One region of the Trinickia acidisoli genome, then DNA from elsewhere that is predicted to be linked to it. Evidence: predicted binding sites of a transcription regulator. Region 1 holds the regulator's gene; the other holds the start of a gene.
What was found. Region 1 encodes NrdR, which represses ribonucleotide reductase genes. Its sites were predicted from a motif close to CACNANATNTNGTG; they were not measured.

Region 1 (13,795 bases):
TGCCGAGCTTCATCGAAAGTTCGCGAACCTCAGTTGGATCAAGCTGCTCGTGCCGGGGCTCGGCGGGCTGCGCGGCAAAGGCTCGGGCCGCAGCGTCAACGCGACGCTCAGCGACTGGGTTCTGCATCATCCGCTCGTCAGCTCGCTCGCTTCGTTCGTCTTGGCCAAGCCGTTACGCGCGACGGTGGCGGCCGGCGCCAAGCCGCTGCTCAAGTGGGGTACCATGGGGGCCGTCGCTTGGACGGGCCTGCGCGCGTGGAGCCGCTTCTCGCGCAAGCGGCGCGGACAAACGGCTGCGGATGATGCGAACGATCACTCGTAGCGTCGGGTTGTCGCAACGAGGCATCGCAACGAGTCGTTGCGTCGCGCCTTAAGCGGCTCGCCTTAAGCGGCTCGCCCCGACCAGCACGCATCGACGCCCGCACTATCGACCTCACTACCTAGATTCGAGCGCACGCCCAACCCATCGAGCACGAAGGTGCCGCACGCATCGCCTCGCATCGGGCCGTTGTTAAGCGGTACGGCCCGCAGTTCGTAACCGCCGCCGGCATCCCCGACCGGCAACACGTCCAGCCGATAGACGGCGCGCCCTGTCGCGGGTATCCGGTCGAGACCGGGCGGCAAAGCGAGCGCCGGCACGGGCGCCACGGCGAATGCTCCGGCGGACACGTATTGCGCGGCACGATGCAGCGCGATCACCGCGTCGACTCGATGGCCCCGGGCCGTATAGGTGACGTAAGCCGGCACCGCATAGGCAGCCAGCACGGCCGCCATCGCGAGCGCGATAACCAGTTCGAGCATCGAAAAGCCGCCGATGCGACTTTCTTCGGGGATGTCTTCGGGGATGACGTCCGTCGTAGCGGCGATGCCCGGTGCGACCGGCAAGTCGGATCCGCCGACGCTAGTTCGTCGCTTCTTCGAAGTAGTCATCTCGCAGTTCATTTCATCCCAGTTCCGTCGCGAATTTCCGATTTCAGGCGTAACGATCTCAATCGTTGGTCTTGCGCGCACCGAACAGCCACCGCGCGATCAACTCCCGGTCGAGGCCGTCACGATGCGCCGCCATACGCGACGCTCGCTGCCCGCCTCGCGCACGATCGTGAGTTGGCGCCACGCTTGTGTAGATTCGACCGAGCCGAACCCACGCGCGGTAATCCAGTACGCGCGCGTACCGGGTTCGGGAGCGGGAGCGGGTTCGTCTTCCATGGACACTGCCTCGACCAGACACTGCGGCGCGCGTGCCGATCCGGGCCACAACGGCACCGGCTCGTACGCCGCAAAGTGATCGAATGCCTCGGTCTTCGCCCACCGCGCCGATCCATCGCCAAGCGCCGGCAGTACCGGAGCCACACCCGCTCGCAAGTCGTCGGCACACAGTGCGAGTGCACCGTCCGCCGCTTGCGTCGCGCGTAGATGCTCGTAGATGTTTGCGGCGTAGCGCCTATGAGCGATCGACGCTTCGAGCCAGACGGCGGATGTCGTCAGCATCGCCGACGCAAGCATCAACGCACTCGGCAAAGCCATGCCGCGATGCCGAACGGGAGCGCCCACGCGCGCATAGCCGATCGCCTTCGCCGTGCGCCGGTCCGGCTCGCTGCGGTTGCGCGCCATGCTCGGCAGCCGGGCCGATGTTCGTGTAATCGTCATGGTGCCGCCTCCTGGTTGCGCAGCACGAGATGGCGCGACAGCGACAGCCTCTGCCGCCCGTCCGGACTCTCTACCCGCCTCCCATCGCAATCGACGAACGCACGCGTGCCCGAAGCGCTCCGCCCACGTAAGACGACGCATAGATCGACCGCCACTACGTCGTCCCATTGCATCGGCGCAAGCGCTCGAGCGCGAATCGGCGCATCGGCTCCGCGCAGCCAATAGCCGAGCACCATGCGATCGACACCCTCGACGATAGGCTGCGGCGTGCGCGCGCGCCCGTTGCCCGAGCAATAGAGCTCGGGCGCGTCGCGTCGTGAAGGTTGAGCGACGTAGAACCGGTTGACGATCACCGCATACTCGCCGTGGCGCTCCACACCTTGCCCCAAGCAATCGGTCGGTTCGCCGGACGCACCGCGCCATGTCGCCACCGCGTCGTCGGCGTAGCGGACGACCAGACCGTCCGAGTCCACGCGATCCGCTGGATGCACCGTACAGCCGAGTTCGTCATCCGAGCCGCCGCCCACCGGCCGCGCGGACCGACAGCCGAAGACGCCTGGCGTCACGCGAGCACGCAGCGCCGGCTGATCGATAGGCGCATACCCGGCCATTTGAATGTGCTCCCCGACGAGCGTCAGCGCGGCCGCCCCGGCTTCCCGCATCCTCGCCGCGTCGGCCGCTCGCGCGAACGTTTCACGCTGCGCCTGATAGAGCATCAGCCCGCCCGCCAGCACGACGAGCCCCAGCGCAGCCGCAATGAACCATTCGAGCAACACGTGGCCCGCTTGCCCTCGCGGCCCGTGCGGCCCTTGCGACCTGCGATGCTCCACTGCACGGCAGCGCATCACCGGCCGTTCGCGAAGGGCAGCGCGATGCAATGCGCGTGCGCGCCGGCGCCGGCGCCGGCGACGATGCAAGGGTCGCCGCCCGACGCACGTGCCAGTTCCAACGCGCCCGGCGCCTGCGCCCAATGCACGACGACGGCACCCACATCGCCCGCGCCACCCACGCCGCCCATTTCGCCCATTTCGCCGACGACCGATACACGCGCGCCGGGCAGGGCCGCCGCGGCATGTGCTCGCGAACGCGTGAGCACATGCGAAGACACCTCTGGCAAGCGCATGGCTTCGGCGATCGATACGGCCGCCCATGCAGCCTGTTCGCGATGCGTCTGCACATCGGCATCGCGCAACGCCCCGAGCTGCGCCACGGCGGCGCCGAGGATCGAGGTGGCGAGCAACGCAAGCGCAATGAGCACTTCGAGCAACGAAGACCCTTCGCACGCGCTCGCCTGCTGGCCGACGGCGATCATACCGAAGCGCCCCCTTCGCAGCCGCCGCGATCGAGCCGCGCCCGGCCACCCGCAGCAATACGGACGCATCGGCGCAGCCGGTCGTTTTGCCCGTGAGCGGCGGCCCCCGCGGCCGCGAACTCGAACTTGCGAAAGCCCCCGATCACTTGCCCGACAGGCGGCGTAAATTCGACTTGAGACAAGGCAGCGGCCACCGAGACGCCTGCTGCGCGCCGATACATACGCAGCACTTGGCCGGTGCGCCCCGGCTCGGCGACGACGGCCCAGCCGCAAGACCAGCCGAGCGCGCCACGAGCGCAAGCATGTCCGGCCGGCAAACAGCGCGGCACGCCGTCGAGCGGACACACGACGACGCGCACCCCACGCGCGATCGCCTCACCGCGTGCGAGCCTCAGGCTCGCGAGCAACGCCCTGGCCGCGCCGTCGACACGATCGCGCGCGTGCCATTCGCCCAGCATCGGTGCGGCCGCGACGCCCATCGACGCCGCGAGCGCCGTGACAACGAGCAATTCGACGAGCAAAAACCCGCCGCACCGCCTACGACCGCGCGCGCCTGCGCACCTGCACTCGAATACGTCTCGCATGTCCCGCCACTCCCGTCATCGGCATGTCGCCAATCTAGCGGGTGTGGCAGCACGGCACCATCGTCCGTTCGGCCTAATGGCGCGCGAGCACGCCCGCCGCCGACAATGGCGCATCGTGTCGATCGATGGAGAAAAGATGGAGAAAAAAGCGTGGTGGTAAAACGAAAAAACGAACTAGCGCTTGCGCGTGGCCTTCTCTTGCTTCGGCCGGCGAAACTCCTCGATCACGTCCTCGAATTCGGACACGTCTTCGAAGCGCCGGTACACGGAAGCAAAACGCACGTAGGCGATCTTGTCGAGCTGAAGCAACTCGTTCATCACGAGTTCGCCGAGCCGCTCGCTGCGCACTTCGCGCTCCCCACTGCCGAGCAATTGATACTCGATGCGGGCCACGGCCGCGTCGATCGCATCGGCCGCGACGGGGCGCTTGCGCAATGCGAGCTGCATGCTCGCGGCGATTTTGCGGCGATCGAAATCGCTGCGGCTGCCGTCCTTCTTGACCACGGCCGGCAGCGTCAACTCAACCCGCTCGTACGTCGTAAAACGCTTGTCGCAGGCTGGGCAGCGACGGCGCCGCCGAATGGCGGCACCGTCCTCCGATACGCGAGAGTCGACGACTTGCGTATCTTCGTGCCGGCAGAAGGGGCAGCGCATGGGCGATCAGCGATACACGGGGAAGCGCTTCGTGAGCTCGGCCACCTGTGCACGCACGCGCTCGATCGTCGCGGCGTCTTCGGGGTTGTCGAGCACGTCGGCGATCAGGTTGCCCACTTGCTCGGCTTCCTTGGTGCCGAAGCCGCGCGTCGTCATCGCGGGCGAGCCCAGGCGAATGCCGCTCGTCACGAACGGCTTTTCCGGATCGTTCGGAATCGCATTCTTGTTGACCGTGATGTGCGCCGCGCCGAGCACCGCCTCCGCGGCCTTGCCCGTGATGTGCTTCGCGCGCAGGTCCACGAGCATCACGTGGCTTTCGGTGCGGCCCGACACGATGCGCAGGCCGCGCTTGACGAGCGTCTCGGCCAGCACGCGCGCGTTTTCCGCCACTTGCTGCTGGTACGCCTTGAACTCGGGCGACAGCGCTTCCTTGAATGCGACGGCCTTGCCGGCGATCACGTGCATCAGCGGGCCGCCCTGGATGCCCGGGAAGATCGCCGAGTTGATTTGCTTCTCGTATTCGGCCTTCATCAGGATGACGCCGCCGCGCGGGCCGCGCAGGCTCTTGTGCGTTGTCGTCGTGACGAAATCCGCGTGCGGCACCGGGTTCGGGTACACGCCGGCCGCGATCAACCCCGCGTAGTGCGCCATGTCGACCATCAAGTAGGCGCCCACCGACTTGGCGATTTTGGACAGACGCTCGAAATCGATGCGCAGCGAGAACGCCGAGGCGCCCGCGACGATCAGCTTCGGCTTGTGCTCGTTCGCCAGCTTTTCGGCGGCATCGTAATCGATGTCTTCCGCCTCGTTCAGCCCGTAGCTGACCACGTTGAACCACTTGCCCGACATGTTCACGGGCGAGCCGTGCGTCAGGTGACCGCCGTGGGCGAGGCTCATGCCCATGATCGTGTCGCCGGGCTTGAGCATCGCGAAAAACACGCCCTGGTTCGCTTGCGAACCCGAGTTCGGCTGCACGTTCGCCGCCTCGGCGCCGAACAGCGCCTTCACGCGGTCGATGGCCAACTGCTCGACCACGTCGACGTATTCGCAGCCGCCGTAATAGCGCTTGCCGGGATAGCCTTCGGCGTACTTGTTCGTCAGTTGCGAGCCTTGCGCGGCCATCACGGCGGGAGACGTGTAGTTTTCCGACGCGATGAGCTCGATATGCTCTTCTTGGCGATGATTTTCCTGCTGGATGGCGTTCCAGATCTCTGGGTCGACGTTGGCGATGGTGCTTTGGGCTCTGTCAAACATACGCGTTCCGTTAAGGGTGTACAGGTTGGCCGAATCGTGCGCGGGATACGTACTGCTCGTACGCTTGCGCTGCTGGCGGAAGGCCAGCCCTGACGTGGCGGATGAGTCCGTTACGCGGGCGAGCCAACCGCTGGCGACGCAAACGACGGCGCCTCCATGATTCGGCTGCCCAGGCGAACGGCAAAACGGCACCCTGCGCTTCACGGTGGGTTGCTCCACCTTGACCCCGAAGGGTTTTATCGCCAGTCACGCAGGGATGAGCGCGATAGTGTATGTGAAGCGCACTCAATAGGCAATTGGCCGGGGCCGGAGCAGGCGGGGCCAGGGCTGGCGCCCGAGTCGCGGAGCCTGAGTCACGATTTCGAGCGAATACGCGACGCGACGCGGCGCGGCACCGCACCCACAACGCGCGCGCCAGCCATTAAGCAACCACACCATAATCGGCGGCCCGGCGCCCCGAAACGGCTCGTGCGCCGCCATGGTGGCCGGCGCCAGGCAATTTTGAGACCCGCTCGCGCGTTCCGGTAAAATGCCGGGCCATGAACCAGCCAACCAGCCGTCGCGGCGTGCAATTCAGCTTCGATTGGTCGATCCGCGTCTACTACGAAGACACCGATGCGGGCGGCATCGTCTTTTTCGCGAACTACCTCAAGTTCTTCGAGCGAGCGCGCACCGAATGGCTTCGGGCATGCGGCATCGATCAACACCGGCTCGCGCAAGAGAACGGCGTCGTCTTCATCGTCAGCGAAACGGCCGTGCAGTACCGCGCGCCGGCACGGCTCGACGAGATGCTCACGATCGCGAGCCGCATCGAGCGTCTCGGTAAAGCAAGCGTCGAGTTCGTCCAGGAAGCCCGGCGCGGCGACGCGGTGCTGGCCGTCGGCACGATTCGCGTCGGCTGCGTCGAGCTCGCCACGCTCAAGCCGATCGCTCTGCCCGTCTCCGTATCGGACGCATTGCGCCGCGACCCACGTGCATTTGTAGAGGGCGTGTCAACGGCAAACGTCTAATTTCCGTTGATCACTACGTCGATGAACTAGTATCGTGCCGGTCGATACCAAGCGGGGTTCCGCAGTGAAACGCCAAGACTTTCAAGTGGCCGACTAAACCCTTTCCGCGCCTTGCAGCGACCTCGCCGTTCTGACGCATAAGCAGACTTTTTTATGAACAACGCACAAGATTTGTCGATCGTTTCTCTCGTCCTCAATGCGAGTGTGCTCGCGCAGGCGGTGATGGGCCTGTTGCTGCTGCTGTCGCTGATGTCGTGGACGTTCATCTTCCGCAAGTGGTTTGCCATCCGGCGCGCGCGCGCGCAAACTGAACAATTCGAGCGCGATTTCTGGTCGGGCGGCGATTTGCAGGCGCTCTATCAAAGCGCGGCGAACAATCGCCACACGATCGGCGGGCTCGAACGGATTTTCGAGTCGGGCATGCGCGAATTCTTGAAAGGCAAGGAACGGCGGATCACCGATCCGGGCGCGATCCTCGACGGCGCGCGGCGTGCGATGCGCGCCGCCTTCCAACGCGAAATGGACGTGCTCGAGGCCAATCTCGCCTTCCTCGCCTCGGTGGGCTCGGTGAGCCCCTACATCGGCTTGTTCGGTACGGTTTGGGGGATCATGAACGCGTTCCGCGGCCTCGCGAACGTGCAGCAGGCGACACTCGCGAACGTCGCGCCCGGCATCGCCGAGGCGCTGACGGCAACGGCCATCGGCCTGTTCGCGGCGATCCCCGCCGTCGTCGCCTACAACCGCTACGCGCACGACATCGATCGCCTCGCGATCCGCTTCGAAACGTTCATCGAAGAATTTTCGAACATCTTGCAGCGCCAGGCGCATTAAGGAGTACGCGATGGCCGGCTCCACCAACCGTTCCAGCATGCGCGGCGGGCGCTCGCGCCGCGCAATGGCCGACATCAACGTCGTCCCGTACATCGACGTCATGCTGGTCCTGCTCGTCATCTTCATGGTGACGGCGCCGCTCGTCGCACCCTCGATCGTGAATCTACCCACGGTCGGCAGCGCGGCGCCCCAGCAGCAAACACCCCCCGTCGTCGTCAACATTCGCGCCGACGGCAAGATGAGCGTGCGCTACAAGGACGATGCGGGCGGCTCCGAAGAACAGCAGATGACGCGCGCCGATCTGAACAGCTTCGTGACCGAGCGCGAGGTGTCGCATCCCGATCAGCCGGTCGTGATCGCCGCCGACAAGACCGTGCAGTACGAAGCGGTCATGAACGTCATGTCGGACTTGAAGGCGCGCGGCGTAAAGCGCGTGGGCCTGCTCGTCAAATCGCAATGAATCGCAAGCAGTCCGTCTACCCGCTTCAACCGCCTCGCGAGCGCGGTACGTGGCGAGCGTTCGCCCTCGCACTCGTGATGCACGTGCTGCTCGGGCTCTTCCTCTACCACGGCATCCACTGGCAGAACAGCACGCCGGCCGGCGCCGAGGCCGAGCTTTGGACCGACGTCAATCCGACGCCGACGCAGCCCCCTGCGCCGGCCCCGCCCGTGCGCGTGCAGCCGGCGCCGCCGCCCGTCGTCGACCAAGAACAAGCCGACATCGCACTGCAGGAAAAGAAACGCAAGGAGCAAGAAGCCGCCGTGCGCGCAGCCCAACTCGCTGAAGCGCAACGCCAAAAAGCGCTGCAGGAACAGCAGGCGCAGGAGCAAGCCCAGCGTCAAGCCGAACTCGCCCGTGAACAGGCCGCACAGCAGGCGGCGCAGCTCGCCGCGCAAAAGGCCGCGGCGCAAAAGCTCAAGCAGCAGCAAGCGCAAGCCGAGAAGCTGCGCGAGCAGCAGGAACAGCAAAAGCAGGCGGAACTGAAGAAGCAGCAGGAACAGGAACAGCAGCAGCTCGAAGCCCAGCAAAAGGTCGCGGCGGAAAAGGCCGCGAAAGCGAAGGCGCTGGCCCTGCAGCAAGCCAAGCAGAAGCAGCAGCTCGAACAAGAGCGGCGCGTGCGGCTCGCGCAGCTTCAGGGTATGGCCGCGCAGAGCGAAGGCGGCAACGGGCTCGCGAAAGGCGGCTCGGGCAGCGGCTCGGGCGGTACCGCAACCTCGCCGGGCTATTCCGACAAGGTGCGCAGGCGCGTGAAGCCGAACATCATCTGGGGCGGCGAGACCGCGGGGCTCGAAACGGTCATCGTGGTTCACTGCGCGCCGGACGGCCAGTTGTTGTCGGCCTCGATCCAAAAGGGCAGCGGCAACGCCCAATGGGACCAGGCCGCGCTGAACGGCGTCAATGCGTCCAATCCGATGCCGCTCGACACGAACGGGAAGGCGCCGTCGTCGTTCCTGATCACGCTGCGGCCGGCAAGCTGACCGAGGAAGACACATGCGAGGCGCGACGAATACCGGCCGATCAGGAACGATTCCTGCGTCGCACAGTCTCTTGGCTGTCGTGCCATTTTTTCGTTTTATGGGATTTTCAGCATGAGTTTGATGACGAAGCTAGGCTTGAGGACTTTGTTGGCGTCATGCCTGATCGTAGCGGCCGGCTCCGCCCAGGCGCAGCTCAACGTACTCGTGACGGGCGTCGGCTCCACGCAATACCCGATCGCGACGGCGAACTTCGCCGGTGAAACCGGCGCACCGCAGTCGGTCAGCGAAATCGTGCGCCAGGACTTGCAGCGCAGCGGCAAGTTCTCGCTCGTCGACGCCGGTTCCACGCCTGTCTCCGAAACCGATTCCGTCGATTTGGGCGCATGGAAGGCCAAGGGGGCGAACGCGTTCGTCGCCGGCAGCGTCACGCGCAACGCGAACGGCCAATACGACGTGCGTTTCAGGCTTTACGACACGATCAAGGGGCAAAGCCTCGGCGGCTTGTCCTTCACCACGCCGGCGGACAGCCTGCGGCTGACGGCGCACAAGATCGCCGACTACATCTACCAGAAGCTGCTCGGCACGCGCGGCGTGTTCGCGACGCGGCTCTCGTACGTCGTCAAGGTCGGCAACCGCTATCAACTGCAAATCTCCGACTCGGACGGGCAAGATGCGCACGTCGCGCTGTCGAGCCCCGAGCCGATCATCTCGCCGGCCTGGTCGCCCGACGGCACGAAGGTGGCTTACGTCTCGTTCGAAAAGCGTAAGCCGATCGTCTACATTCACGATCTGCCCACGGGGCGGCGCGTGATCATTTCCGATCAGAAAGGCAGCAACAGCGCGCCCACCTTTTCGCCGGACGGTCGCACGGTTGCCGTCGCGCTGACGCTGACCGGCAATACGCAGATCTATGCCGTCAACGCGAACGGCACGGGCCTGCGCCGCCTGTCGCACAGCACGGGCATCGACACCGAGCCGTTCTATTCGCCCGACGGCCAGTCGATCTACTTCACGAGCGACCGAGGCGGCCAGCCGCAGATCTACAAGATGCCCGCGCAGGGCGAAAGCGCCGGCGCCGCGCAGCGCGTGACGTTCACCGGCAACTACAACACGAGCCCGCGCGTGAGCCCCGACGGCAAAGAACTCGCCTATATTTCTCGCGTCGGCGGTGCGTTCAAGCTCTACGTCCAGGACCTTGAGACCGGCGTCGCCACGGCGCTGACCGACACGACACATGACGAATCGCCGAGCTTCGCGGCGAATGGTCAGTACATTCTTTACGCCACACAGGTGAACGGCCGTGGCGTGCTGGCTGCTGTTTCGACCGACGGTCGGACTCGGCAAATCCTGTCCGTTCGGGGCGGCACTGTGACCGAGCCGTCTTGGGGTCCTTTTATGCAATGACACACAAGGAGAGTAAAAAATGATGTCCAAACTTCGTATTGCATGTGCCGTGGCGCTCGTGGGCGCGTTGGCAGCGTGCCATTCGGGCACGAAGCTGAACGAAAACCCGACGCAAGGCGCGGTCAGCACGCAGCCGAACCCGAATGCGGTCGCACCGGTGTCGGTCGACGAGCTGAACAACCCGAACAGCCCGCTCGCGAAGCGCAGCGTCTACTTCGACTTCGACCAATACACGGTGAAGGACGACTACCAGTCGCTGCTGCAAGCACACGCCAACTACCTGCGCTCGCATCCGAATCAGCATATTCTGATCCAAGGCAACACCGACGAACGCGGTACGGCCGAGTACAACCTCGCGCTGGGCCAAAAGCGCGCGCAAGCGGTGCTCGACGTGCTGAAGAACGACGGCGTGAACAGCTCGCAAATGGAAGCCGTGAGCCTCGGCAAGGAAAAGCCGGTGGCACTCGGTCATGATGAAGCCTCGTGGGCGCAAAACCGCCGCTCGGACATCCTCTATCAGCCGGCGCAGTAATTCGTAACGGGTGACAACGCGTATGACGCACCGTTTCTCCTGGCTGCGCGCAACCGCAGCCGCATGCGTGGCCGCCTCGGCGCTCGTCGCCGTGCCGGCTCACGCCGGCCTGTTCGACGACGATCAGGCCCGCCAAGCCATCCTCGACTTACGTGCGAAGACGGATAACCTCACGAGTCAATTGTCGGCGGCACAGCGCGCGCTGAACGATCAGCAGTCGCGCATGGATCAGCTCAACCAGCAGATCGCGACGCTGCGCGGACAAAACGAGGATCTGGCGAACCAGGTCGCCACCTTGCAGAAGCAGCAGAAGGACTACTACACCGATCTCGACGGTCGGCTCAAGAAGCTCGAGCCGCAGACCGAAACGGTCGATGGAGTCCAAGGCACGGTGCAGCCTGGCGAGACGGATGCGTTCAACGCGGCGTCGCAGCAGTTTCGCAGCGGCGATTTCAAAGGCGCCGCGGCGTCGTTCCGCAGCTTCATCGCCAAGTACCCGCAGAGCCCCTATCAGCCGACGGCGCAATACTGGCTCGGCAACGCGCTGTATGCGCTGCACGACTACAAGGGTTCGACGGCCACCTGGCAAGGCATCGTGAAGAACTATCCGCAGCACCCGCGTGCACCCGAGGCGCTGCTGGCGATCGCGAACAACCAACTGGAGCAAGGCCAAAAAGCCGCCGCTCGCAGGACGTTGCAAGAGATCATCTCGCAGTACGGCGGGTCGGACGTGGCGCAGACGGCGCAGCAAAAGCTCGCGCAAACGAAGTAGCGAGAGGCGACGCCCGCGGGCCCAAAGTTGACGGGCCCTGGTGCGGCCGCTATAATCGCGCCTCTTTGGGTCGTTAGCTCAGTTGGTAGAGCAGCGGACTTTTAATCCGTTGGTCACGTGTTCGAGTCACGTACGGCCTACCAAAGAAATCAAGGGGTTGCGTGTGAGCGCAACCCCTTTTTCTTTTCCGACTGTCAACGAAGTGTCAACGGATCTGTTGCGTTGCGCCGCTGTTTGTCGTCGCCTCAATTTCGGCGGTATCCCACTTCCCACGACGCATGGCTTCAGCCAGCATGCCCAACGTTAAAGGCACGAGCTCCGGCCGGCGAAAACGCTTCGCAAACAGCCCCAGGAACGACGAGAGCAGTTGCTGACCTTCCGGGCCGAAGTAACGCCTGTACGGAAAGCCCTTCGCCTGCACGTTGAACGTCTCCGCCCATCTATCGATGAATTCGACAGCGTCGAGCCCTGTAAGGCCGAGGTCCTCCTCAAGGCGTGACGTAGGCTGCAAGTTCAGTTGGCCTCCAAATAGAGGCCGGCCGAGTTCTTCTCGTGCGAACGCCTCTAGGCGCTCCCAAGTTGTATCGCTCATAGGGACAGCCGATCATCCGGTTTCGCGAGGCGGTTGTAGGTCACCACTGTATTGCGCATGATCATGAACGCGTCTCGTGCCAAGAACAGTTCGCCGACGACCGGTACTGCTCTGCCGACGAACGCGCCGAGATTGCGCGTAAACGCGATTCGGACGCCGCTAAGTCCGACCTTAGTGATCATCGGCAATCGTACGCGCACCTTAAAAGGCAACAGCTTACGAGCAGTTAGCGAAGCGACCGATGTGCCCGCGGTCGCACCTGCAACTTTGCCTGGTACGGGCACGTCGGCCTGACCGAGCAACACAGCGGATGCCGCAGCTAAGTCATCTAGGCCGAGCTGCTTTCGAGTCTCATCGATTGCCACATAGACAAACAGGTCAGCGGGCGTGAGATTTTGGTGGATGCCGTATGTGTACCGGTTATCGCTCATTCTTTTCTCCGTTCAGCTCGCGTGGGACGCTGCTCTCTCAGCGTTTGGAACCCCGCGCGAAGCCGGTACTTTACACGAGCGAGACATGCGCCCGCCTGGACGCGGACGCTAGTCGGACGAATCTTCTTCGTCGTCCTGTTCCTCTTTCCATGTGGTGATCTCTCTGTCGGTGAGAATTGTCTCGAGCGTGGCCTGGTTGTATTTGATATCGGTCTTCCGATGCACCTCTTCGAAAGCAAGCTCAATCCGGTATCGATTGACGTGCGCGTGAAACTCTTCCAATGGCACCTCGATCATCGCGGCCCGCTCGGGCAACTTCGCGTCGAGTATGTGAACGATAGGGGTGGCGAAATGAGCCGGCTTGCAGTTGTGCTTTGGTTCATTGCCGGCGTGAGCTGCGCTGCCGAGTCGACGGTGCCGACTCTGCCGCCGCTGCCTTCGGTGGCTGGCCTACCGACCGGGGTGGGGCCGGGTCTGCTGGCTGCGCCGTCGCTAGTGCCATTGAAGATGGGCAACGCGAAGTCGGTCGATCTGCGCTTCGTCAACGTCGCCCAGGTGATCGACTTGGTGTACGCGGACATGTTGCAGTCGCAGTATGTGCTTTCTCCCGACGTGCTTACCGACACGCGCTTGGTGTCGTTCCGTTTTGATCGCACCAAGGGAGACATCCGCGACGTGCTGGGCGATTTTCTGGCGTCGCTCGGCTTCGGCGTGACAACGAAGAACGGCGTCGATTATGTGTTTAAGCGCAAGGACGATGATCAGAAGGAAGCGGACAAACAGGTGTTCGTGTACTCGCCCAAGTACCGCACGGCGGACTATCTTTCGCGCTTAGTGCAGCCACTGTTCAGCGGACAGTTCACGATGAATCGCGCGGTGCCTGCTGCTGCGGAGTCGCGGGCCAAGGCCGATGCGCCGCCAACGTCAGCCGCGGCGATGGTTGACCAGTCATCGGATACGATGGTGTTTCTCGGTTCGGCGAAGGAAATCGCACTGCTGAAGTCGGTGCTGCCGCAGGTGGACACCAAGACGGGCCAGGTGGCTATCCGGGCGTGGGTGTATGAGGTATCGACGGAAAATGATCGCACCACGGGCTTCCAGCTCGCCGCGAGTATCTTGGGCGGAAAGCTGGGCGTGTCGCTGGGCGTAGGGACGGTTGATGACAGCGCAAACGCGTTGCGATTGCATGCCGGGTTTCTGGATGCGGCAATCGCGGCTCTCGATTCTGATAGCCGGTTTCATGTCATCACATCGCCGAATCTGCGCGTGGAGTCGGGCAAGCACGGTCGGCTG
Region 2 (15,293 bases), 3.0 Mb from region 1:
GAGCACCCAAATCGTGAACGGCAGCGTGAACACGAGATCCGACAGCGCGAGCGCCGATAGGTGGTCGTACAGCCCCAGCGTACGAACGAGTTCGAATAATCCCGACAGGATCGCCACTTGCGGAAACATCGATACGCCGAGGATGCACATCAGCAGCACGCCACGGCCCTTGAACGAGACGCGCCCCAGCGCATAGGCCGCGGGTACGGAGACAGCGATCGACAACGCCACGGTCGCCCCCGCGACGAACGCGGAATTGAGCAAGTAGGTGCCGAACGGCTGGTCGCGAAAAAGCTGCCGATAGTTTTCCAGCGACGGATGGAGTGCGATCAGCGACGTATCGTAGAGCGCATCGCCTTGCTTGAGCGACGTGGCGACCATATAGACGAACGGGAACAATGCGACCACGAGCACGATGGCCGACAACATCGCATACGAGGCCCTCTCGAGCGGATGCTTTCTCATTCACACACCTTGCATGCGGTTGCGGTTCAAGACCATGTAGCCGACCGTGAACAGCACGATCGACAGGAATAGCAGCACGGCGGCGGCGGAACCAAAGCCCACTTGCTGAAAATCGATCAGTTGTTCGCGCACGTAGATGGACATACTCTTGGTCGCGCTGCTGTTCGACGTCATCACGTAGATCAGATCGAAGACGCGCAACGCGTCCAGCGTGCGGAAGATCATCGCGACGAGCACGCCGGGCCAGATAAGCGGCAGCGTGACGCAGCGGAACACGCGGGTGCGCGGCACGCCGTCGATATGCGCCGCTTCGTAGCAATCGCGCGGTACCGTCTGCAAGGCCGCCAGCATCAGGAGGGCCATGAACGGCGTCGTCTTCCAGACGTCGACGAGCACGATCGTCGGAAACACGAGCCGAGCATCGGCCGTGAATGCGAGCGGCGTGTGGATGAGGCCCAACGATTGCAGCATCGCGTTGACGACACCGAATTGGTCGTTGAGCATCCAGCTCCAGATTTTCGCCGAGACGACGGTCGGAATCGCCCACGGCACGAGCACGGCGGCGCGCAACAGCGTTCGCAGGCGCGACGGCGCATCGAGCAGCAGCGCGACGACCAAGCCCGCCGCCGTCTCCAACGCAACCGAGACGAGCGCGAACGCGACGGTGTTCGCGACGGCATTCCACCATTCGGGATCGCGCAAGACGCCGGCCGGCCCGATATAGTTCGCGAGGCCTACGAAATGCCAATGCGAAAGGTCGGAGAGCTGCGCGTCGGTCAAGCTGAACCAGGCGGTGCGAACGAGCGGCCACCCCGCGATCGCCGCGAGCGCGACGATGGCCGGCAGCATCATCAGCCACGCTTGACGGCGCCGTGCACGCGCCAGCGCGGAACCACGTGGGTTCGCTACCGCTTCGTTCTCCGAATAGGTAGGAGTCCTAATCGTTAGGGTGTTGCTTCTCACGTCGACTGTCTCCGCTGTTTCCGCTTTTCCGCTGCTCCGCGCGGCGGCTCGCTATGACGCCGCGAGTCGCCGCTTCTCGCCCGCTCGGTCCGCCTGCGAACCGCAGCTCAATGCCAGTTGCCGCTCGGCGCGATTCGCTGCAGCGAGGCCGCCAGCCGCGTCAGTGCGTCCGATGCGCTAGCCGTTCCGGACAGCACGTCGTGCGCCGCATTCCAAAACTGATTGCTGACCTGGTTGTACTTCGTACCGGCGACGGTCGACGGCCTGGCGACGGCGCTGCTGAAGGTGGGCAGCATGTCGGCCATGAACGGATTGGCCTTGAGCACGTCCTTGTCTTTGTAGAGCGCGGGGATTGTCGGGTTGAACGAGTCTTCGACGGCGCGCTGCTTCTCGACTTCGGCGCTCGACAGATAGAGCACGAGGTCGGCCGCGAGCTTCGGATTGGGCGAGTAGCGCGAGACGGCGAGATGCCATCCGCCGAGCGTCGCGGCGGGGTGGCCGTTGATGCCGCCCTTGGGCAGCGGCGCGACGCCGATCTCGCCTTTGACGGGGCTGCCGTCCTTGTTCGCGATCGACCAGACGTACGGCCAATTGCGCATGAACACCGCGTTGCCGGACTGGAATACGCCGCGCGCTTCCTCTTCGCCGTAATTCAGAACCGCTTTCGGCGTGATCGTGCCGACCCACTTCGAGGCAGTTTCGAGCGCCTTGGCGGCGGCCGGGTTGTCGATCGTCACACGCCCTTGCGCGTCGATGACGTTGCCGCCGTTGTAGCTGCTGACCCATTCGAGCGCGTCGCAGGTCAACCCTTCGTAGGCGCGGCCCTGCCAGACGTAACCCCACATCTTTTCGTTGCCGGCCGCGCGTTCCGCGTCTTGAATCTTGCGCGCGGTGGCGCCGAGTTCTTCCCACGTGGTCGGCACTCTCATGTGGTACTTCGCGAGCAGGTCCTTGCGATAGTAGAGCATGCCCGTGTCGATGTACCAGGGCACGGCAACGAGTTTGCCGTTGACCGTATCGTTGGCGATCGCGCTCGGGAAGTAGTCGGCGATCCTGTCTTTCAGATACGGCTTCAAGTCGACCAGTTGATTGGCCAAGATGCCGGGCCAAACAGTGTCGATCTGCATGACGTCGAGCTTGTCCGAGCCGCTGCTCAGCAATTGCTCGTAGAGCGCAAGCGCCTCGCTCGAATTGTTCGGCATGCTGACGAATTCGACTTGGTTGCCGGTTTTTTGCGCCCACGCCTTCGCGGCCGCCTCGCAACTGCTTTGGTCGATGCCGGCCGAGCCGCAAACGAGCCGCAAGGTCGCCGCACCGGCGCTGCCGGCGGCGAGCATCAAGGCGATGACTGCCACGCCTGCCCTCAACTTGAACATCGAGTGTCTCCTGGTGTGTTTGTGTAGGTATGGGCTGCGGCGCGGTGACAGGTCCGCGCCGCCGGCTGCCGGGCGCTCAACGTTCGCAGCGCCCCTTCGCCGTCATGCGTATGAAACACGAGCCGCGTTAATCGAAGATTGCGGAATTGGGGCGCGCCATTAACAATCGAAACAATCGAAGCAATCGCGCGAAGGCCACGACGCCCGCGCGGCTCAGTGCAGCAGCGCGGCGAGCGTGGCGAGATCGAAGGGCTTGGGAACGAAAGGCAGGTCGGGCTGCCAATCGGGATGGCCTTGATGCGCTTCGGGCGGCAGGCCCGAGGTCAAGGCGATGCGCTGCGCGGGCCAGCGCTGGGTAACTTGCACCGCCAGCTCGATGCCGCTGCCGCTCGCGCCGAGCGAGATGTCGGAGAGCACGAGCGTCACGAGGCCGTTCGCATCGAGCCAAGCGAGTGCATCGGTCACGCTCGCGACCGCATGCGCCTGCGCACCGAGCGCGGCGAACTGAGTCAACGCCGTTTCGCGGACTTCCGGATCGTCTTCGACAACGAGCACGCGCGCGCCTGCGCGCATAGGGAGAGGACCACCGCTCGCTGGCGCATGGGCCTCGATTCGCTCGGCCCGCGCCGGTTGCGCCTCGCTCGCGGGCAGCCATAGCTCGACCGTCGTCCCCCCGCCGACCGCGCTTTGGATGCGCAAGTCACCGCCGCTTTGGCGTACGAAACCGTAGACACTGCTCAACCCGAGTCCGCTGCCCTCGCCGGCGGCTTTGGTCGTGAAGAACGGTTCGACCACCTTGTCGAGCAACATCGGCGCGATGCCGCATCCGGTATCGGCAACGCTTAGGACTACTGAACGTCGTGCCGCCATTGCGGGCAACGGCTCGCCGTGACGCACCGACAGCGTGAGCTTGCCGCCGTCCGGCATCGCCGCCACGCTGTTCAGCGTCAAATTCAAGATCGCGTTCTCGAGTTGGCCACGATCGACCTCGACCCAGCACGCCGCCGCGGACGGCGCGAGCGCAACCTCCGTGCGCAGCCCCGCCGAATATTCGACGAGGTCGAGCATTTCCGCGAGCATGGTATCGACCGCGATCCGTTCCGCCTGTAGTGGCTGGCGACGCGCAAAAGCCAGCAAGCGGCGCGTGAGGCGCGACGCGCGTTCTGCTGCGCGGCTCGCGCGGCCGGCCATCGCATGCTCGTCGTCACGACCGGCTAGCCGCGGCAGCAGCAGTTCGAGATTGCCGAGAATGGCGACGAGAAAGTTGTTGAAGTCGTGCGCAACACCGCCCGTCAGTTGGCCGAGCACGTCCATCTTCTGCGCATGCATCAATTCGGCTTCCACGGCGCGACGGCTCGTCAAATCGCGGCAGACAGCCACCCAGCCACCATCGGGCAACGGCTGGCAATGAAACTCGAGGATGCGCCGATCTCTGATGTGAAGTTCCGCGGAAGCGGCGATGCGCACACCGTCGGCGCTATGCGTCGCCGTCTGACGCGACACTTGACGCCAGCGCGCGGGCGGCGCGATCGCGCGACGCAGTTCCGCCAGCGTCATCCCCCTCGAAAGCGTGGCGGGCGAACATCCGAGCAGCGTCGCGAAGGTCGGATTCCAGGCGATGAGGCAGCCGCGCGCATCGTGAACGGAAACGCCGTCGTTCATCGTGTTGAACACCGACTCCTGCAAGCGGCGCTGTGCCTCGAGGCCTTGTGTCAGCCGCTCGTTCTCGTGCAGATTCGTGCGGAACACTTCGAAGGCGCGCGCGAGTTCGCCGATTTCATCGGGGCGGTGCGTCGACGGGATTTGTCCCGACGCATCGCCCGCCGCGAGCCGCGCCATCACGCGCGTCATCGCCTGCAATTTGCGCAGGATGCGATTGACGTAGGCGACGCCTGCTAGCGCAACGGCCACGCCCGCGAACGCGAGCAACAAGAGGCCCGACTGGCTCGAGAGCGCGACGCGGCGAACCTTCTCGCTGCGCTCATGCGCGATTTGCCGCAAGCGTTCGACGTAGCGCGCCGACTTGCCGCTCAGATGATCGGCGTGTCCACGCAGCAACGTGACGAGGTAGTTGGTCTGCGCCTCGCTCGCAAGAAATTCGCGGCGCACGTCGAAGACGCTGCGTGCGCCGCCGTCGAGCCGTTGCAGCGCGGCGGCGAGCTCGGGCTCCCGCTTGTCTTCGCCGCGCGCATGCACTTGCAGCCAGAGTGCTTCGTTGTCGCTCTCGGCGCTGCCGAGCTCGGCCGCATCGGCCGCTTGCAGCGCGCCGGTCGTACGCGCCCAGACTTCGATCAACGTGGGCGCGCCTTGCGCAACGATCTGCTTGCGGCGCGCGATGCTGTCGCCGATGCGATCCGCGACGGTGCGCAAGTTCGCTAGCTCGTCGGCAAGCTGACGCTGGCGGCCCGACACCACGAGCAAGCGCGGCAGGTCTTCGTCGATCGCATCGAGATCGTCGAGCACCTCGAGATCGGCGCCCGATTTGCCGCGCGGGTCCGGCGCCAACCGCCGAATGTCGGCGAGGAGCCCCCGCAACAAATCGGTGTCGCCGCGCAGCAGGTCGGGCGATGCCGTCATCGTCGTGCTGGGTGCGACCGCCGCGAGTTGCGCTACCTTGTCCGACAATTCGAGCGCGCGCGCGATTTCGGGGACGACGTTGGCCTCGTATTCGTCGAGCGCACGCTGGTTCGCCTGCATGCCGAGCACGCCGACGATGACGACGGCCAACGTGATCGCGAACAGCAGCAGGAACGTGGCGACGAGCTTGGCGCGCACGCTCGGCGGCGCGAGCTGGGCCAGGGGCGGGCGCATTGCCTCAGAGCCTCACGACTTGCGCACTGAAAAGATACCCGGCGCCGCGCTGCGTGCGGATGTACTGCGGCTGCGCGGGATTCGGCTCGATCTTGCGTCGCAGCCGCAGAATCAGGACGTCGATCGTGCGATCGTAGACGTCGATATCGATGCCGCGCGTGTGTTCGAGCAGTTGGTCTCGCGACCAAACGCGCGAGGGCTGCTGGATCATCGCCGAGAGCAGCGCGAACTCGCCCTGCGTCAACGCACATGGGTCGCCGTTGTGCGTGAGCGTGCGCGAGGCGAGGTCGAGCAGCCAGCCGTCGAAGCCGAAGCGCGGCCCGCCGGATGCCCCGTTTGCCATGCGCGGCATCGACAATTCCGTGGTGCGCCGCAATTGCGCGCGCACGCGCGCGAGCAGCTCGCGCCCCGAGAACGGCTTCGTCACGAAATCGTCCGCGGCCGTTTCGAGGCCGAGCACGCGGTCGGTTTCGTCGCCGAGGCCGCTCATCATGATGATCGGCACGCTCGATCGACGGCGCAACTCGCGCGCGACAGTCAAGCCGTCTTCGCCGCGCAGCTTCAGGTCGAGAATCACGAGCGCATGCGGCGCTGCCGCTAAGCAAGCCTGCATGCGCGCCGCCGTGTCGACCGTCGATACGTCGAATCCCGCTTCTTCGAGCACTTTGTGCAACCACTCGCGCACTTGCGGATCATCGTCCAAGACCAAGATTCGATGTTTGTCTGTCATGCCTAGCCTCCTCGATGCCGGGCGCGGCCAGCGCGCGCCGGTTCCGCGGACGGCGCGCTTTGCGCCGCTCCGCGTGTCCCTGCTTATCCCTGCTTATCCCTGCTTATCCCTGCTTATCCCTCTTGCGAGCGCGATTATTAATGCGGGCGCGGCGTCGAGGCAATAGCCGGGCGAGCACGAGTGAACGAGCGACACGGGCGAATGGCCGCTTGGAGGCACGCGGCGCTTGGCTTCACAGGGTTTGTACCAGGCTGCGGTTTGTCTCGATGCCGCGGGACTGGGGGTTGCTTGACGACTTGCGAAGAGATGATCGGCGTGTATCGGTGGGAAAGTTATTGGCGATGGCTTGATTTACGTCAGCCGAAGATGTGTCCACGGCTGCAAAAATGCCAGGATCTCCTTCCCGTCGGTCCGCTCTCACGCAACATGCCTCCCACGCACTGCGGCCAAATAGCGCAAGTGCAGCCCGAATGCCTTTAAACATCGATACTTTATCGATGTTTAACATGATCTAACCGCCTCTTCCCGCATCCTCTCACCTTTACATAGGTCAATGATCGAACTTATGATGCCTATTAATATGCATTCTTAATGAATGTTTAAGCCGCTGTAAGCCGGCTGCCGCGTAGACCTCGACGACCGGCGCGCCCTTCACCCCTCTAGGAGAGAGGATATGCAATCGACACAACGCTTATGGAGATGGCTGGGGCTAGTCTGCCTGCTATCGTTCGCCGCTTTACTGTGGCTCGGCAAAGAAATCTATCTGGCCGCCCCGCCCATTCCGAGCGCTGTCGTCAGCGACAGCGGTCAAGTGCTGTTCACCGGCGCGCAAATCAAGCGCGGCCAGCAAGTATGGCTCGCCGCCGGCGGCCAACAACTCGGTACGGTATGGGGTCACGGCAGCTACGTGGCACCGGACTGGTCGGCCGATTGGCTGCACCGCGAGGCAACGCGGCTGCGCGAAATCTGGGCGCAGCAGCAATTTAGCAAACCCTACGCAGCGCTCACGCCCGATCAACAAGGCATGCTCGACGCCCGCCTCAAGCGCGAAATGCGCGCGAATCGCTACGACGCGTCGACGGGCCGCATCACGATGACGAACGAGCGCACGACCGCCGCGCGCGAGGTGGCCGCGCATTACGAAGCGTTGTTCGGCACCGATCACTCGCTCGATACGTTGCGCGATCAGTACGCGATGAATGCCGGTTCCGTTAGGAGTGCTGACGATCGCACCGCGCTCGCGTCGTTCTTCTTCTGGTCGGCGTGGTCGGCCACGACCGATCGTCCCGGCCAAACGGGCATCACGTATACGAACAACTGGCCGCACGAGCCGCTCGTCGACAACAATCCGACCGTCGCCAACGGCATGTGGTCGATCGTGAGCGTCATCCTGCTGCTGGCCGGTATCGCCGGCATGATCTGGTATCACGCCTCGCACGACGACGGCGGGCATCATGTCGCCGCCCCCGCCGCCGATCCGCTGTTCAACGTGACGCCGACGCCATCGATGAAGGCGACGAAGAAGTACTTCTACGTCGTCATCGGCCTGCTGCTGGTGCAAGTCGGGATGGGCGCGATCACCGCGCACTATGCCGTCGAAGGTCACAGCTTTTTCGGCCTGCCGCTTGCGCAAGTGCTGCCGTGGGTCGTGAGCCGGACGATTCATACGCAGTTCGGCGTGCTCTGGATCGCGACGGCATGGCTCGCCACCGGGCTCTATATCTCGCCGCTTCTATCCGGCTACGAGCCCAAGCTGCAAAAGCTCGGCGTCAACGTGCTCTTCTATGCGCTGCTGTTCATCGTGGTCGGCTCGACCGTCTGCGGCTGGCTCGGCACGCTCCAGCATCGCGGCACGCATTTCGCCTTCTGGATCGGCAATCAAGGCCTCGCCTATACGAGTATGGGCCGCGTCTGGCAGATTCTGCTGTTCATCGGCCTGCTGTTCTGGTTGCTCTTGATGGGCCGCGCGCTGATGCCGGCGCTCAAGAATCGCGAAACGAACGGGCGTGGCCTCATCGGCATGGTGTTCCTGTCCGCCGCCTGCATCGGCGCGTTCTATTCGACCTCGCTCGCGTGGGGCCAGAATACGCACTACTCGATGATCGAGTACTGGAGATGGTGGCTCGTGCACCTGTGGGTCGAAGGCTTCTTCGAAGTGTTCGCCACCGCCGTCATCGCCCTGATCTTCTCGCGCCTCGGCCTGATCCGCATCGAAACGGCAAACCGCGCCATCGTGCTCGAAACGATCGTGTTCCTATTCGGCGGCATTCTCGGCACGCTGCACCATCTTTACTTCACGGGCGCATCGACGGCCGTGATTGCGGTAGGCGCCGTGTTCTCGGCCTTCGAAGTCGTGCCGCTCGCGCTGATCGGGCTCGAAGGCTGGCAAACCTATCGCAAGACGAAGGCCGCCCCGTGGGTTCAAACGTACAAATGGGCAATTCTCTGTTTCGTCGCCGTCGGCGTGTGGAATACCGTCGGTGCCGGCCTGCTCGGCTTCTCGATCAATCCGCCGATCTCGCTCTACTACGTGCAAGGGCTCAACATGACGCCCGCGCACGGCCACGCCGCGCTCTTCGGCGTGTACGGCATGCTCGGCATCGGGCTCATGCTGTTCTGCCTGCGCGGCCTTTCCCCACGTGAAGCCTGGGACGACGATCTGCTCAAGCCCGCGTTCTGGATGCTCAACATCGGCTTGTTCATGATGGTCTTCTTCTCGATCCTGCCGTCGGGCATCTACGAAGCCTGGGCCAGCGTCAGCAAGGGGCTGTGGTATGCGCGCTCGCCCGAGATCGTGCATGCGCCGATCATGCAAGCGCTCGTGTGGGTTCGCGTGCCAGGGGATCTCGTATTTGCGGGCGGCGTGCTCTATCTGGGCTGGTTCGCGTTGCGGCTGTTGCGCCGCGTCGAGCCCGCGCGCCCCGCACATGCGCCCGTCGAATCCCCAGCGCAGCGGAGCGCCGCTCGGATCGCAGCGCCACGCGTCTGACATGACGAACGCACTCGCTTGATGCCATGCGACGGCCCTGCGCTCGTAGCAGGCCGTCGCATCCCACAGCATCGCCACGGAGAATTGCTATGGACTCCTTATCGATCGCTTCCGACTCGCCGGCGACGCGAGAGGACATACGCGCCGCCCTGCAACGCGTCATCGATCCAGAGATCGGCATCAACATCGTCGATCTCGGTCTCGTGTACGACATCGAATCGAAAACCGAAGGCTGGCGTATCGCGCTGACCATGACCTCGCCAGCCTGTCCGATGGGGCAGTCGATTCTCGACGATGTGCAGGCAGTCATCGACGCTTCGCTCGCCATCGGGACGAGCGTCGACATCGACCTCGTTTGGGAACCGCCGTGGGAGCCAGCCATGATGAGCGACGCGGCGCGCGATGCGCTCGGGTGGAGCGACGATTGAATCGCGTCTCGCGCATTGCGTCGTTTTCGCGTAGCGAAGGCGAAAGCCCGCCTTCGCTACGCTCGCGTGATCCGCTTCGCTCAGCAGCGCGGCTAGCACTCGCGGGCTGTATCGTCGCCGCATTCGCGTGCGGCGTGCTCGCAGGTCTCGCTCGTTTCGGCGTATCCGTTCCTCGCCACGCGCTGTCGATGGCGGCTTGGCATGGCGTGCTCGTGCTGCCGGTCTTTTTCGGAGCAGTCGTGAGCTTGGAGCGTGCCGTCGCGCTCGGCGGCGGGCGTCATCTCTGCGCGCCCGTGGCAGCCGCACTAGCGTGCGCCGTCTTATTGGTGGGAGCACCGCCCATTGCAGCGCAAGTGCTGCTGGTGGGCGCGGCGACGCTCGCACTGGCCAGCATACTCGGCCTGCTGCGCCGGCACGCTGCCCTACATCTTTCCGTGCTTGCACTAGGCGTGTTGGGATGGTGGTTCGGCAACGTGTCGTGGCTCGTCACCGGCTCAGCGCTCGCGGCCGTCCCGAGCTGGGTCGCCTTTCTCGTGTTGACGATCGCGGCGGAACGGCTCGAACTCACGAGAATGCGTCCCACGCCTCGCCATGCACGAGTGTGCTTCGTAGCCGTCATCGTCCTCATGCTCGCAGCCGTCTTCGGCGTGCAGCGCGCGCCCGATCTCGCGATGCGCATCTTCTCGGCATGTCTTGTTGCACTGGCCGCGTGGCTCGCACGATACGACATCGCGCGTTCGACCGTGCGCCAGCGTGGGCTCGCGCGTTTCATCGCCGTATGTCTGCTTTCCGGTTACGGATGGCTCGCCATCAGCGGAGCACTTGGGCTCTTCGGCGCGTGGCAAGCCCCGCACCCCTGGCATGACGCGGCACTCCACGCGCTGACACTCGGCTTCGTCATGTCGATGGCGCTCGGTCATGCGCCGATCGTTTTGCCCGCGGTCGCACGGGTGCGCGTGCGTTATCACCCGGTCTTCTATCTGCCGCTCCTGGCCTTGCATGCCGCGCTCGCGGTGCGAGTGAGCGGCTCGCTCGCTCAAGCCTTCTCCCTGCGTCGTGGCGGCGCGATCGGCAATGCTGCTGCGCTCGCACTGTTCGCCTTCGTCATGGCAAGCGCGGCATGGTCCGCACGCGGCGAGTCTCGCGACAATTCGACCAGGAGGTGACGTCGATTATTAGTAGTCCGAACCAATCTCGAACCACCACCGAATCGATTTTCCGATAACCGGCGGGTCGACCCAGATCGACACCGCACTGCCCTTCCACGAAAGGAGTCCGACATGACCCTCAACAACCCCGACACGACTTACCTCCTCGACGCTCGCGGCATTGCCAAGCGCTTTCGTCATGCGGCCATCTTCGCCGCACTCGAGACGCTCGACCATGGCGAAACCATGCGCTTCGTGAACGACCACGATCCGCTTCCGCTGTTGAATCAAATCCAGCAACGCTATGGTGATCAAGTTCGAATTCGGTATGTCGAGCGCAATCCCGAACGCGTGGTCATCGACTTCGGCATTTGGCTCACCACCGATCACGGAGCGAGCACCGCGCACGCCGCGACTGAAAGCTGCGGCGGAGGCGGAAACGGCGGGTGCGGCTGCAGCGGCTGAATCGCGACAAGCGACGAGAATCGGCCCGGCGGCCGCCGAACCTTAAGGTATCCGTCTTTTGCGGTTGATACTGGCATTCTCTGCTGCATCGCCAAAGTCGGGCGCGCCAACTGTCCGCCTCACGGCGGACGCATTTCGACCCGGAGCGGACAATTGGCGCTTCCGTTAACGGACAATCGCAGGCTTAGCTGGCCGCCTGGCCGAGCAGATGCGACCGTCACGTTCATAAGTCGCTTTCCGGAATCGACGGAAGTGGTGTACGTGCTCAATGACTCTGCTTAGCCGTTGTCGATGTGTCGGTTGTCTGCAACCCATGTCGTCGGAGGACAATGGAGACCACCATCCACATCTGACTATTCACCTGTTGCGATAGCTTTGCCATATACGCCGTAGTGCTACTGTCGCGCATCGCAATGCCCCATCTTTGCATGACAGGATCTTGCATTATCGTTATTAGATGCCTGAGTTCATCATCCGAGAATTTCGCGCTTTCAACGAAGTGTCTTGTTAGAAGAGCTTGCTCGCCGTACCTGGGCTTTATTTTGTTTGAAATAATGTCATTGACATCAGCACGGATAGATCCCCATGTGTCTTCCGGAATCCCTGGATTGAACTTCCTTGATGCATCAATCTGATATCCAGCTGTTGTCTTTTCCATGGCGGCTGGATCTCCATGCTCGGTCAACGCAACAACTCTATCGATCAAAGCGTCGGTAGCTGTGTTGGTCTGTGCGGAGGCGTTTACGGGCCCGTAGAGAAAAGCGAGGAGTAGCGAAGCCACAATTACCCCTGCTCGTCGAGAAATAGTAAATTTTTGTATCATATGCTTCAAAATCGCCAACTAGTCAATTGTTGCCGCCGCGCCGATTGTCGACTATCGAGACGACTGACTCGGCGGGCGTGCCACTCATTTGAGGGCTGCCTATTGTCAACACTTGGCTGCGACCATAGCCCCGGTCTTGGTGTCTACGTATTGTTCCAGCCACTGTCGCGCGTCGCCGAGATAGGTGTATTCGAGGTCCGGGTAATCAGCCGCGTATTTCCGTCCCAGCGGCTCCTTCAGCCATACATTCACGTTTGGCATTGGCCAACCACTGCTGATTTCGACCATAGCGTTACCGATGCAAAGCTCGGAGTCGAGTATCTCGCGAAGAGGGCCGCTGAGACGAGGCAAGATAACCGAAAGATCGTAGTTGTGGATCATGGGCGTCCGGAGGCTTGGGCATAGAACCAGGGCACATTGTCGACGATCTATGTTGCTTCGTCGACCGTCCCTTTATGGCCGTTCGGCGACACCTCTTGTGCCACTTGCACCCCATCACTTTCGCTACGCCGCACAACGACAAATCAACTGCCGAATACGAATCCCCAAACTTAATCCACATCAAGCAGACGCAATATCGTCGGCCGGCGACGTTGACCACACTATATGTGGTGCATAGGATGGCAAATATCGCAACATCTTGTGCCAACCGAGAAACCGCATGGAACGCCGACCGACGCCCGCCCCTCTACGCCATGCCGGCCGTCCCGCGCCGGCTTCTGCTCATACCGCCCCCCACGTCGAAGTCGCCTCGGCCATCGACGAATACCTCGACCGCCGCGATTGGCGCGTCAACGCAAATGCGAACCAGGGCTATTCGCTCGGCGGGTTGATCCTCAACATCTCGGGCAAGCTCGTCGCCAACTACTGGCTAAGCCATGTCTATCCGCCCGCGATCGGCGAAGCGCACCGTAACGCCGACCTGCACATCCACGACCTCGACATGCTCTCGGGCTACTGCGCCGGATGGTCGCTGCGCACGTTGCTGACCGAAGGGCTCAACGGCGTACCCGGCAAAGTCGAAGCAAGCCCGCCCAAGCACATGTCGAGTGCGGTCGGACAGATCGTCAATTTCCTCGGGACGCTGCAAAACGAGTGGGCCGGCGCGCAGGCATTCAGCTCGTTCGATACCTACATGGCGCCGTTCGTGCGCAAGGACCAGTTGCGCTACGACGAAGTGCGCCAGTACGTTCAGGAATTGATCTACAACCTGAACGTGCCTTCGCGTTGGGGCACGCAAACGCCATTCACGAATTTGACGTTCGATTGGGTCTGCCCCGAGGATCTGCGCGAGCAGGTGCCGATGATCGGCGGCCAAGAGATGGACTTCCGCTATGGCGACCTGCAAGCCGAGATGGACATGATCAATCAGGCCTATATCGAAGTGATGCAGGCCGGCGATGCGAAAGGCCGCGTCTTTACGTTCCCGATTCCAACCTACAACATCACGGCCGATTTCGATTGGGATAGCCCCAATGCAACACGTCTGTTCGAAATGACGGCCCGCTACGGTTTGCCCTACTTTCAGAACTTCATCAACTCCGAGCTCAAGCCGAACATGATTCGCTCGATGTGCTGTCGGCTGCAGCTCGATCTGCGCGAGTTGCTCAAGCGCGGCAATGGGCTGTTCGGCTCGGCCGAGCAGACGGGCTCGATCGGCGTCGTCACGTTGAACTGCGCGCGCTTGGGCTATCTGCATGCGGGCGACGAAGCGGCGCTGATGGCGCGTGTCGACGCGCTACTCGAACTCGGTAAGGACAGCCTGGAAATCAAGCGTCGCGTCATCCAGAAGCACATCGACAATGGCTTGTTCCCTTACACGAAGCGCTATCTCGGTACGTTGCGCAATCACTTCTCGACGCTCGGCGTAAACGGCATCAACGAGATGATTCGCAACTTCACGCGCGACGAGCACGATATGACGACGCAATGGGGTCATGCGTTGGCGATTCGTCTGCTCGATCGCGTGCGCGCGAAGATGCTCGCGTTTCAGGAGGAGACGGGGCATATGTACAACCTCGAAGCCACGCCGGCCGAAGGCACGACCTATCGCTTCGCGAAGGAAGACTGCAAGCGCTATCCCGACATCCTGCAAGCCGGCACACCCGAGATGCCGTATTACACGAACTCGTCGCAGTTGCCGGTCGGCTTCACCGAAGACCCGTTCGAAGCCCTCGAGCATCAGGACGATCTGCAGCGCAAGTACACGGGCGGCACTGTCCTGCACCTCTATATGACGGAGCCGATCTCGTCGGCCGAGGCTTGCCGCGAACTGCTCAAGCGAACGTTGAGCCGCTTCTCGCTGCCATACGTCACCGTCACGCCGACGTTTTCGATTTGCCCCAAGCACGGGTATCTGCCCGGGAGGCACGAGTTTTGTCCCAAATGCGACGAGGCGCTGCTTCGACGCAAACTTGATCAACCTGAAACTTTGGAGTCCTAACGATGAACGAGATGATCCCTACTGCCGATACCGCATTGGAGTTGCGCGCCGAGGAGCGGCAGCCGTGCGAGATCTGGACGCGCGTGATGGGCTATCACCGGCCGGTTTCTTCGTTCAACACGGGCAAGAAGGGCGAGTTCTACGAGCGCACGTACTTTACGGAAGAGGCGTCGCTTGCTGGTTGACGCGGCGATCGCGCAAGCGCTGGACGGCGCCACCTCACCGAGACAGCTCAAGGTCGGCGGGGTGACGCCGTTTTCGGCTACGGATTATCCCGGCATGCTTGCGGCTGTCGTGTTCGTGCAAGGTTGTCCGTGGCGGTGCGGCTATTGCCACAACACGCATTTGCAACCACGCACGCGAGTGGGTCGCGTACGTTGGCCCGACGTCATGCATTTTTTGGGGCGTCGCGTCGGGCTCATCGATGGGGTCGTTTTCAGTGGCGGCGAGCCGACTTCGGATCCGGCGCTCGCGCATGCGATTGGCGATGTGCGTGCGCTCGGTTTCAAGATTGGACTGCACAGTGCGGGCATGCACGTGCGCCGATTCGAGCGTGTGTTGCCGCTGCTCGATTGGGTGGGATTCGATGTCAAAGCGTCGTTCGAGAATTACGAGCGCGTGACGCGCGTGCGCAATAGCGGTGAACCGGCTC

Region 2: the regulator NrdR is predicted to act here: its motif matches at 12,799-12,812, upstream of J3485_RS18025 (ribonucleoside triphosphate reductase).

The regions. Positions count from the first base shown of each region.
Region 1 is NZ_JAFLRG010000001.1:912,784-926,578, reverse strand. It holds gene J3485_RS04230 (DUF3318 domain-containing protein) at 1-322, shown strand, start outside; gene J3485_RS04225 (type IV pilin protein) at 385-930, opposite strand; gene J3485_RS04220 (pilus assembly PilX family protein) at 1,030-1,647, opposite strand; gene J3485_RS04215 (PilW family protein) at 1,644-2,492, opposite strand; gene J3485_RS04210 (type IV pilus modification PilV family protein) at 2,492-2,959, opposite strand; gene J3485_RS04205 (GspH/FimT family pseudopilin) at 2,956-3,543, opposite strand; gene nrdR (transcriptional regulator NrdR) at 3,718-4,197, opposite strand; gene glyA (serine hydroxymethyltransferase) at 4,204-5,451, opposite strand; ZMP/ZTP riboswitch at 5,612-5,711, opposite strand; gene ybgC (tol-pal system-associated acyl-CoA thioesterase) at 5,991-6,461, shown strand; gene tolQ (protein TolQ) at 6,615-7,292, shown strand; gene tolR (protein TolR) at 7,303-7,752, shown strand; gene tolA (cell envelope integrity protein TolA) at 7,749-8,771, shown strand; gene tolB (Tol-Pal system beta propeller repeat protein TolB) at 8,883-10,175, shown strand; gene pal (peptidoglycan-associated lipoprotein Pal) at 10,195-10,707, shown strand; gene ybgF (tol-pal system protein YbgF) at 10,730-11,479, shown strand; tRNA gene J3485_RS04155 (tRNA-Lys) at 11,547-11,622, shown strand; gene J3485_RS04150 (DUF1493 family protein) at 11,685-12,071, opposite strand; gene J3485_RS04145 (STM2901 family protein) at 12,068-12,502, opposite strand; gene J3485_RS04140 (type II secretion system protein GspD) at 12,722-13,795, shown strand, end outside.
Region 2 is NZ_JAFLRG010000001.1:3,923,727-3,939,019, forward strand. It holds gene J3485_RS17970 (carbohydrate ABC transporter permease) at 1-465, opposite strand, end outside; gene J3485_RS17975 (carbohydrate ABC transporter permease) at 466-1,428, opposite strand; gene J3485_RS17980 (ABC transporter substrate-binding protein) at 1,536-2,804, opposite strand; gene J3485_RS17985 (ATP-binding protein) at 3,018-5,615, opposite strand; gene J3485_RS17990 (winged helix-turn-helix domain-containing protein) at 5,620-6,345, opposite strand; gene J3485_RS17995 (nitric-oxide reductase large subunit) at 7,019-9,334, shown strand; gene J3485_RS18000 (metal-sulfur cluster assembly factor) at 9,424-9,762, shown strand; gene J3485_RS18005 (DUF8744 domain-containing protein) at 9,777-10,928, shown strand; partial or broken gene J3485_RS18010 (DUF2249 domain-containing protein) at 11,043-11,285, shown strand; gene J3485_RS18015 (hypothetical protein) at 11,641-12,216, opposite strand; gene J3485_RS18020 (hypothetical protein) at 12,304-12,579, opposite strand; gene J3485_RS18025 (ribonucleoside triphosphate reductase) at 12,860-14,641, shown strand; gene nrdD (anaerobic ribonucleoside-triphosphate reductase) at 14,644-14,826, shown strand; gene J3485_RS18035 (anaerobic ribonucleoside-triphosphate reductase activating protein) at 14,819-15,293, shown strand, end outside.